One region of the Sinorhizobium sp. GQ132 genome, then DNA from elsewhere that is predicted to be linked to it. Evidence: predicted binding sites of a transcription regulator. Region 1 holds the regulator's gene; the other holds the start of a gene.

Region 1 (4,745 bases):
AAAAGGCTCTTGAGCAGAAAATGAATACGGTGCCTTACAAGATGATCGGCAACGATGTGTCGGTCTATTACGGCGAAAAGCGTGCGCTCTTCGACGTCAACCTCAATATCCGCGAGAACACGGTCACGGCGCTGATCGGTCCGTCCGGGTGCGGCAAATCGACGTTTCTGCGCACCTTGAACCGCATGAACGACACGATCGAGAACTGCCGCGTAACGGGCAAGATCACGCTCGACGAGGACGATATCTACGATCCGTCGATCGACGTGGTGGAATTGCGTGCCCGCGTCGGCATGGTGTTCCAGAAACCCAATCCGTTCCCGAAGTCGATCTACGACAATGTCTCCTACGGCCCGCGCATCCATGGCCTGGCACGCACCAAGACCGAACTCGACGAGATCGTGGAAACGAGCCTGCAGAAGGCCGGGCTCTGGAACGAGGTGAAGGATCGGCTGCAGGAGCCGGGCACCGGACTTTCCGGCGGCCAGCAGCAGCGCCTCTGCATCGCCCGCGCCGTTGCCGTCAGCCCGGAAGTCATTCTGATGGACGAGCCCTGCTCGGCGCTCGATCCGATCGCGACCGCGAAAGTCGAGGAACTCATCCACGAATTGCGGGCGAATTTCACGATCGTGATCGTCACCCACTCGATGCAGCAGGCGGCGCGCGTGTCGCAGCGCACGGCCATGTTCCATCTCGGCAATCTCGTCGAGGAGAACGATACCGATAAAATGTTCACCAACCCGGACGATCAGCGCACCCAGGACTACATCATGGGCCGCTTCGGCTGATGGCCGGAGAGGGGCGGCGCTTTTCCGTCCCTCCCGGTCAAGACCGAACGAGGCCCATTCAGAACAGCGCGTCCCCCGAGGAAACGAATATGTCTCACGCACACATCATGTCCGCCTTCGACGAAGAGTTGAAGTATCTCACGCGCCGCATCTCCGAGATGGGCGGTCTTGCCGAGCAGATGGTCGCGGACTCCGTCCGTGCGCTCGTCAATTCCGATCTCGCCCTGGCCCAGAAGGTGATTTCCGACGACACCATTCTGGACGACGCGGAACGGCAGATCGGCGAAAAGGCGATCGTCACCATTGCCAAACGCCAGCCCATGGCCTCGGATCTTCGGGAGATCATGGGTTCGATCCGCATCGCCGCGGACCTGGAGCGCGTGGGCGACCTCGGCAAGAACACCGCAAAGCGGGTGATTGCCGTGGCCGGTTCAGGCATACCGCGCAAGCTTGCGCGCGGCCTCGAACACCTGGCTGAGCTCGCGCTCGTTCAGTTGAAGGAAGTCCTGGACGTCTACGCGTCCCGTTCGCCGGAAAAGGCGAACAGCATTCGCGAACGCGATGAAGAGATCGATGCGATCTACACGTCCCTGTTCCGGGAACTGCTGACCTATATGATGGAAGATCCGCGCAACATCACGCCGTGCACGCATCTTCTTTTCTGCGCCAAGAACATCGAGCGTATCGGCGATCACGCGACCAATATCGCCGAAACGATCTACTATATGGCGACAGGCGCCCAGCCGCAGGGCGAACGGCCGAAGGACGACATGACGTCGACATTGGGTTCCGTGACGGACTGAGATCGCCCGGCAGCCGGTGCCTATGCAGAATTTGTTCCGGCCGCCTTGGCGCGGCCTACCACCGTGCGCGGCGGCATGACGGCTGTCGTGCGTAGGAAGGAGTCCTACTGAATGTTGCCGAAGATTGCCGTAGTCGAAGACGAGGAAGCCCTGAGCGTTCTCCTGCGCTACAATCTCGAGGCGGAAGGCTTCGAGGTCGATACGATCCTTCGCGGCGACGAGGCGGAGATCCGCCTGCAGGAGCGCCTGCCCGACCTTCTCATCCTCGATTGGATGCTGCCCGGGGTTTCCGGTATCGAGCTCTGCCGCAGGCTGCGCCAGCGGCCGGAAACGGAGCGCCTGCCGATCATCATGCTGACCGCGCGCGGCGAGGAAAGCGAGCGCGTGCGGGGCCTTGCCACCGGCGCCGACGATTACGTCGTCAAGCCCTTCTCGACGCCGGAACTGATGGCGAGGGTCAAGGCGATGCTCAGGCGCGCCAAGCCCGAAGTTCTGTCGACGCTCCTGCGCTGCGGCGATATCGAGCTCGACCGGGAGACGCACCGCGTCCACCGACGCAGTCGCGAAGTGCGCCTTGGCCCGACGGAGTTCCGGCTGCTGGAATTTCTAATGTCCTCACCGGGGCGCGTCTTCTCTCGTTCACAGCTCCTGGACGGTGTCTGGGGACACGACATCTATGTCGACGAACGGACCGTGGACGTTCATGTCGGGCGGCTGCGCAAGGCACTGAACTTTTCCAACATGCCGGACGTCATCCGGACGGTGCGCGGCGCTGGCTATTCGCTGGAGAGCTGAGGCCGAAGGTCGCTGGCGCCCGTGCCGGCTTGCGGCATGGCAAAGAAAAAGGGGCCTTTCCGGCCCCGATTTTCGTCGTGCATCCAGAGCGGGATGAGCAAGGCGCCTCAGCGCATGCGCCGGCGCTCGGCGGAGGGCTGGTAGGCCAGCCGGGCATGGAAGGTGCAATAGGGAGAGGCTTCCGGGGAGTCGTTGCCGCAGAAGTGGAACTCTTCCTTGAGCGGGTCGCCGATCGGCCACTTGCAGGTGCGTTCGGTAAGCTCCGTGAGCTCCAGCCGCCGCGACATCGGCAGGACGATGTTCCTGTCGATCTGCAGCTCCTGGTCCATTTCCAGGTCGACTGCGAGCTCTTCCTTGAGCGCGGTCGCACCGGCCGTGCGGGTCACGGTGCGGGTTACGGAACGCGCAGCATAGTTCGGCGCGCGCGGGGCAGACGTCGCCCGTTTGGGCCGGGCTGCAGCGGTCGTGCTTCCTCCGGCCTTGGCGCGCCCGGGCAGGCTCAGCCGATGAACCTTTCCGATGACCGCGTTGCGGCTGACGCCGCCCAACTGCGCCGCGATCTGGCTGGCGCTCAAGCCCTCCGACCACAGCTTCTTCAGTTTCTCGACCCGCTCGTCAGTCCAGTTCATCTCTGCACTCCCCGTTCTCGGCGTTGGGATGGCGGAATCCGTCACCGCTCTCCGGGAAAAACCCGAAGATTCAACGCGATAATACTTTTGGTGACTAGGTCCGCCGCATGCGTCTAGTAATTGAATGTTAACCTACCGGCAGGGTGACTCCGTGGCAAGAGTCGCCGGAATCGCGCCGAATCGATTTCGCGGTTTTCCCCAACTTGCTGTCGGAGCGTTGCATTTTTGCAAGTCCCAGAGTGTGATTTTTTCGCGCTTCGGAATCGGCATCCGCAAAGCGCCTGCAAACCTTGGTTTTGTTGACATCGCGGTGCGAAATGGGAATAGTGCCTGTCGCCGCCGCAAGGCGGCATTTTTGATTTTTATCGGGCCGAATGGTCCGTGCCGCCGGAATGAAGGAGAGCTCGACATGGCCGCAACCACGCCGCTTTACGACACCTATCTGCGCGCGCCGTTGCGTTTCGAGCGAGGTGAAGGCGTTTGGCTGATCGCCGAAGACGGCACGCGCTATCTCGATTTCGCTGCCGGTGTCGCCGTGAACTCGCTCGGCCATGCCCATCCTCATCTCGTCGAGGCGCTGAAGGCGCAGGCCGACAAGGTCTGGCATCTGTCCAATCTCTACGAGATTTCGGGGCAGGAAAGCCTTGCACGGAGGCTGACCCAGGTGACCTTCGCCGATCGGGTGTTCTTCACCAATTCGGGTGCGGAAGCGCTCGAATGTGCGATCAAGACGGCGCGGCGCTATCATTTCGCCAAGGGGCACGTCGAGAAGTTCCACGTCATCACCTTCGAAGGTGCTTTCCACGGCCGCACGCTCGCAACGATTGCCGCCGGCGGACAGCAGAAATACATCGAGGGCTTCGGGCCGAAGGCGCCGGGCTTCTATCAGGTCCCCTTCGGCGATATCGCGGCGGTCAAGAACGCGATCAATGAAGAAACCGCGGCGATCCTCGTCGAGCCGATCCAGGGCGAGGGCGGCATTCGGTCGGCATCGAAGGAATTCATGCAGGGGCTGCGCGAACTTTGCGACGAGTTCGGCCTGCTTCTGATCCTCGACGAGGTACAGTCCGGTGTCGGCCGGACCGGCAAGCTCTTCGCTCATGAATGGGCGGGCATCAAGCCGGATATCATGGCCGTAGCCAAGGGCATCGGCGGCGGCTTCCCGCTCGGCGCTTGCCTCGCGACGGAAGCGGCGGCCGCCGGCATGGTGGCGGGCACGCACGGTTCGACCTATGGCGGCAACCCGCTCGCAATGGCGGTCGGAAATGCCGTGCTCGACGTCGTTCTCGCCGAAGGCTTCCTCGATCAGGTGCGCGAGGTGGCTCTCGTCTTCCGTCAGGGGCTCGCCTCGCTGAAGGATCGTTTTCCGGACGTGATCGAGGAAATCCGCGGCGACGGGCTGATGCTCGGCATCAAGGCCAAGGTGCCCTCCGCGGACCTTTTGAAGGCGATCCGCGCCGAGAAACTGCTCGTCGTCCCGGCCGGCGAAAACGTGCTGCGCCTGTTGCCGCCGCTGATCACCACCGCGGCCGAGGCGCGCGAAGGACTGGCACGGCTCGAACGCGCCGCGGAGGCGGTGAGTGGCAAGAGCGGCAACGCCGCGGCTTGAATGCCCCGACGTTTCGGATCGATCCGGCCCGGGCGGGGCCGATAAACGGATTCTACGACAGGAAACAAGGCAGTATGACCAGACACTTCCTCGATCTCTCGGCCATGACGGCCACCGACCT
Region 2 (4,745 bases), on a different contig from region 1:
CGTCATAGGAGAGCACGAGCAGGTGCCTGCCGTCCGGCGAAGGATGCGGAAACCAGTCGCCGTAGGGGCTGTCAGTGATACGCTGTAGATCCTCGCCGTCCGGCCTCACCCGCCAGATCTGCATGCGGCCGGTACGGCTCGAATTGAAATAGATCCACTCCCCGTCCGCAGACCAGTCCGGCCCGTCATTGCGGCCCTGCCCCTGCGTCAGGCGGCGTTCCTCCCCACCTTCGACCGGAATCGTGTAGATGTCGAAGACCTGATCGCGGATTCCGCAATAGGCCAGCATGCGCCCGTCGGGCGACCAACCGTGCCAGTAGGACGGCAGGTTGCGTGTGACGAGCCGCGGCGTGCCGCCTTCTGCCGGCAGGAGATAGATTGCCGAACTGCCGAATTCCGTCTTGTCGCTGATCACGAGCGTGCTGCCGTCGGGCGAAATTCCGTGATCGTTGTTGCAGCGCCGGGCAAAGCCGGTATCGATCTCCGTGGGCTCGGAACCGTCGAAGCCAAGCCGATAAAGCCTGCCGTCGCCGTTGATGATGAGGAATTTTCCGTCGGGTGACCAGTTCGGTGCCTCGACCAGCCGCTCCGTCTGCCAGACGACGCGCGTATCGCCGGTCGCGATGTCGAAGATCTCCACCGAACTGCGCATGATTACCCCCTGTCGCGGAAGCGGTTGGTGATGGGATAACGCCGGTCGCGGCCGAAATTCTTCCTGGTGATCTTCACGCCCGGCGCCGACTGGCGGCGCTTGTATTCGGCGATGTAGAGCAGGTGCTCGATCCGGTGAACGGTTGCCTCTTCATGCCCGCGCGCGACGATCTCCTCCGTGCTCATTTCCTTCTCGACCAGGCATTCGAGAATGTCGTCGAGCACCGGATAAGGCGGCAGCGAATCCTGGTCCGTCTGGTCGGGGCGGAGTTCGGCCGACGGCGCCTTGTCGATGATGTTCTGCGGAATGACTTCGCCTGACGGACCCAGCGCTCCCGGCGGAACGGTGCCGTTTCGCCAGCGTGCCAGCGCGTAAACCTGCATCTTGTAGAGATCCTTGATCGGATTGAAGCCGCCGTTCATGTCGCCATAAAGCGTGGCGTAACCGACCGACATTTCGGATTTGTTGCCCGTCGTCACCACCATGGAGCCGAATTTGTTGGAGATCGCCATCAGGATCGTCCCGCGCGTACGGCTCTGAAGGTTTTCCTCGGTAATGCCCGCCTCGGTTCCCTCGAACGTGTCGGAGAGCGCGCTGAGGAAGCCCTCGACCGGCTCTTCGATCGCAACGATGTCGTAGCGGCAGCCGAGCGCCTTGGCGCATGCCTCGGCATCCTGCAACGACTCGCGCGAGGTGTAGCGGTAGGGCAGCATGACCGTGCGAACCCGCTCCTCGCCCAACGCATCCACCGCAAGCGCCGTGCAGATCGCCGAATCGATGCCGCCGGACAGGCCCAGGACAACGTTCCTGAAACCGTTCTTGTTGACGTAATCGCGAAAGCCCAGCATGCAAGCGCGGTAATCGGCCTCTTCGCCTTCCGGTATGCGCGACTTGAGCCCGTTGGCCGAGGTCCAGCCGTCCGCGCCCCTTTTCCATTCTGAGACGGCCACCGCCTCTTCGAATTGGCTCATCTGGAATGCCAGCGACTTGTCCGCGTTGAAGGCGAAACTCGCGCCGTCGAAAACCAGCTCGTCCTGGCCGCCGAGCTGGTTGGCATAGATCATCGGCAGACCGGTCTCGATCACCTGCCGCAGCACCACCTGATGGCGCACGTCGACCTTGCCTCGGTAGTAGGGCGAACCGTTCGGCGACAGGAGGATTTCGGCGCCACTCTCCGCGAGAGTCTCGCAGACGCCGAGATCGCCCCATATGTCCTCGCACACCGGTATGCCGATCCGCACGCCGCGAAAGTTCACCGGGCCCGGCATCTCACCCGCGTCGAAGACGCGCTTTTCGTCAAATTCGCCGTAGTTCGGCAAGTCGACCTTGTCGCGGATAGCGATGATCTTGCCAGCGTCGAGAACTGCAACCGAATTGTGCCGGAGGCCGGAGGCCTGCCGTGGAAAGCCGATGACGACGCCCGGCCCGCCATCTGCCGTCTCCGCCGCAAGCTTCTCCACCGCCTGCTCGCAGGCCTTCAGGAAAGCGGGCTTCAAGACGAGGTCTTCCGGCGGATAGCCGGAGATGAAGAGCTCGGTCAGAAGCAGGAGATCGGCGCCTTCGCGCGCCGCCGCCGTCCGCGCCTCGCGTGCTTTTGCGACGTTGCCGGCAATGTCTCCGACCGTTGGGTTGAGCTGTGCCACGGCGATCCGTAGCGTTGAGGGAGCGGCTTTCTGTGCATTCATGAGCGGGCCCGTCGTCTCTCGTCAGCGAATACATGCTTCGTTCGCGTTGTTCTTACCGCATCCGGGGGAAAAAAACCCGCACTCAATCGAGATCCGGCGGAAAAAATCCAAAAAGCTTCGTGTTTTCGGACCGTTAAGCGCAGCGCAGAAATTCTTTAGCCGCCACAGGAACCTGGCGGCGGCGGCGCCGTTTCCGCCATTCATCCCCTGTTCAAGATGACAGTCGTATGACGGTAGAGTGAAATATTTGTGAAATTGGAGACGCCCGTTGGCCCGTATCGATTCCGCCGTGAGCAGCTCTCAAGTCTACGCCGACGGGCAAGGCTCTTCCGCAAGATATACGAGAACCCTGTCGGGCGCCCGCAGTGCTCTCTTCACGCTTCTCATTGCGACGGCGCTCGTCTTCACCGTCGAATTGATCGTGCGCTGGTCCTTGCCCGACACCGTCGCCTATTTCACCGATCCCATGCGCCCGGCCTGGACCACGGTCGCCGTGTTCTTCCTCGCCATGCTCGGCGTCGATGCCCTGTTCGGCCGCGAACACAAGGCGGCGCTGCTCGTCGCGCCGCTCGCCGTTGTGCCGGCATTCATCAGTCAGCAGAAGCAGGTCTTCCTGTCCGATCCGCTCTATCCGACCGATTTCCTTTTCGGCCGGCAGATCATGGAGCTGATGCCGGTACTCGTGAAGGACAGGCCGTGGACAGCAGTCGGCGTCGTCGCCGGCTTGATCGCGGCCATCGTCGTTGGCGCGCTCCTGCTGCGGTACGCCTGGCGGAACTTTCCCAAGCTGACACGTCGGGAGCGGCTGATGCGGATCGCATTCGCCCTGCCGCTGCTGGTCGCATTCTGGAACATTATGGACTACAACCAGTTCTCGTGGATCCGTGACCGGCTTCGTGTCATCCCCATCATGTGGGACCAGACCGAGAACTACCGCCACAACGGCTTCGCGCTTGCCTTTGCCATCAACCTCCCGATGGCCAACGTAAGCGCGCCGGCCGGCTATATGGCGGACGCGATCGACCGGATTCCGGTAAAGTCGCTTCCCGCCGGCACGACCCATCGCGGCAAACCGGATGTGATCGTGCTGATGAGCGAGTCCTTTTGGGATCCTACGCGCCTGCCCAAGGTGAAGCTCACGCCCGATCCCATGCCGACGATCCGTGAACTGCAGGGCGGCAACGTCTTTTCTCCGGAGTTCGGCGGCATGACCGCCAATGTCGAATTCGAAGCGCTGACCGGTTTTTCCAACGCGTTCCTGCCCTATGGCAGCATCCCCTACCAGCAATATATCCGCAATCCGATTCCCTCACTCGCCACCTTCTTCCGCGGCGAAGGCTATGTTTCGCGCGCCATTCACCCTTTCCAGGGATGGTTCTGGAACCGCACAGCCGTCTACAAGGCCTTCGGTTTCGACATGTTCCGGTCGGAAGAGAACATGCCGGCCATGCAGAAGCGCGGCATCTTTGCGTCGGACGAGTCTTTGACGAAGGAAATCATCCGCCAGGCGGACGAGGTGGAGGACCCTTTCTTCTTTTTCGCGGTGACCCTGCAGGGCCATGGTCCCTATGAGGCCAACCGCTATGCGAAGAACACGATCAAGGTCGAGGGCGATCTTCCCGAAGCCGACCGCCAGGTGCTCGCCACCTATGCGCAAGGCGTCAAGGAAGCCGACGACAGCCTCAAGATGCTGATGGACTGGGCGAAAGAGCGCGACCGGGAGACGATCATCGTTCTCTTCGGCGACCACCTTCCGCCGCTGAACACCGTCTATTCCAGCACCGGTTACATGAAGGGCATCACGGCCGAGCGCAAGGGACCGAAGGATCAGATGAAGGCCGAGCATGAGACGCCGCTCGTCGTCTGGTCGAACAAGACGGGGCCGAAGAAGAACATCGGCACGATCAGCCCGGCCTTCCTTTCCTACCAGATCCTGAAACAGGCGGGCTACGAGCATCCCTACTACACGGGGTTCCTCGGCAAGGTCTACGACCACTACCGTGTCCTCGACCGTTACATGCTGATCCGCAAGAACGGCAAGGACGTCGCCGACTGGCTGCGCCAGCCGAAGGTGCCCGCATCGCTGCGTGACTACCGCTTCCTGCAGCACGACATGATGTTCGGCAAGCGCTACAGCACCGAGCGCTTCTTCAAGTCTCACGCCGAGCTTTATAGCGCTGGTTTGTGAACGGACCCGGCCCGGACGGCCAATCCCCTCCCGGAATCAACAAGCGTTCACTGCTTTCGACAAGCAGTGAAACGCTTCTTGATTCCAAGCGAACCGCGTCCCCGCAGGGAAATGTGGCAGACTCCACCGATTTCAATTAAAACGCGAATAAATATTTCCTAAATTGCAGTTTTCCACAAGCAAAAACAAATACTTGCAGGTGTATAGAATAATTAACGAT

The links. Region 1 encodes PhoB, which activates phosphate uptake and scavenging genes when phosphate is short. Its sites were predicted from a motif close to TGTCATNNANCTGTCAT; they were not measured.
Region 2: AC6CIG_RS07615 (LTA synthase family protein) is a predicted target of PhoB. The motif match lies at 2,554-2,570, and genes of this name have one in related genera.

What each region holds. Positions count from the first base shown of each region.
Region 1 is NZ_JCAXDX010000004.1:80,080-84,824, reverse strand. Features, by position in the region: gene pstB (phosphate ABC transporter ATP-binding protein PstB) at 1-788, shown strand, start outside; gene phoU (phosphate signaling complex protein PhoU) at 878-1,591, shown strand; gene phoB (phosphate regulon transcriptional regulator PhoB) at 1,703-2,386, shown strand; gene AC6CIG_RS12095 (GcrA family cell cycle regulator) at 2,494-3,015, opposite strand; gene AC6CIG_RS12090 (aspartate aminotransferase family protein) at 3,425-4,624, shown strand; gene argF (ornithine carbamoyltransferase) at 4,699-4,745, shown strand, end outside.
Region 2 is NZ_JCAXDX010000002.1:738,734-743,478, reverse strand. Features, by position in the region: gene AC6CIG_RS07625 (TolB family protein) at 1-652, opposite strand, end outside; gene AC6CIG_RS07620 (NAD+ synthase) at 655-2,337, opposite strand; gene AC6CIG_RS07615 (LTA synthase family protein) at 2,606-4,525, shown strand.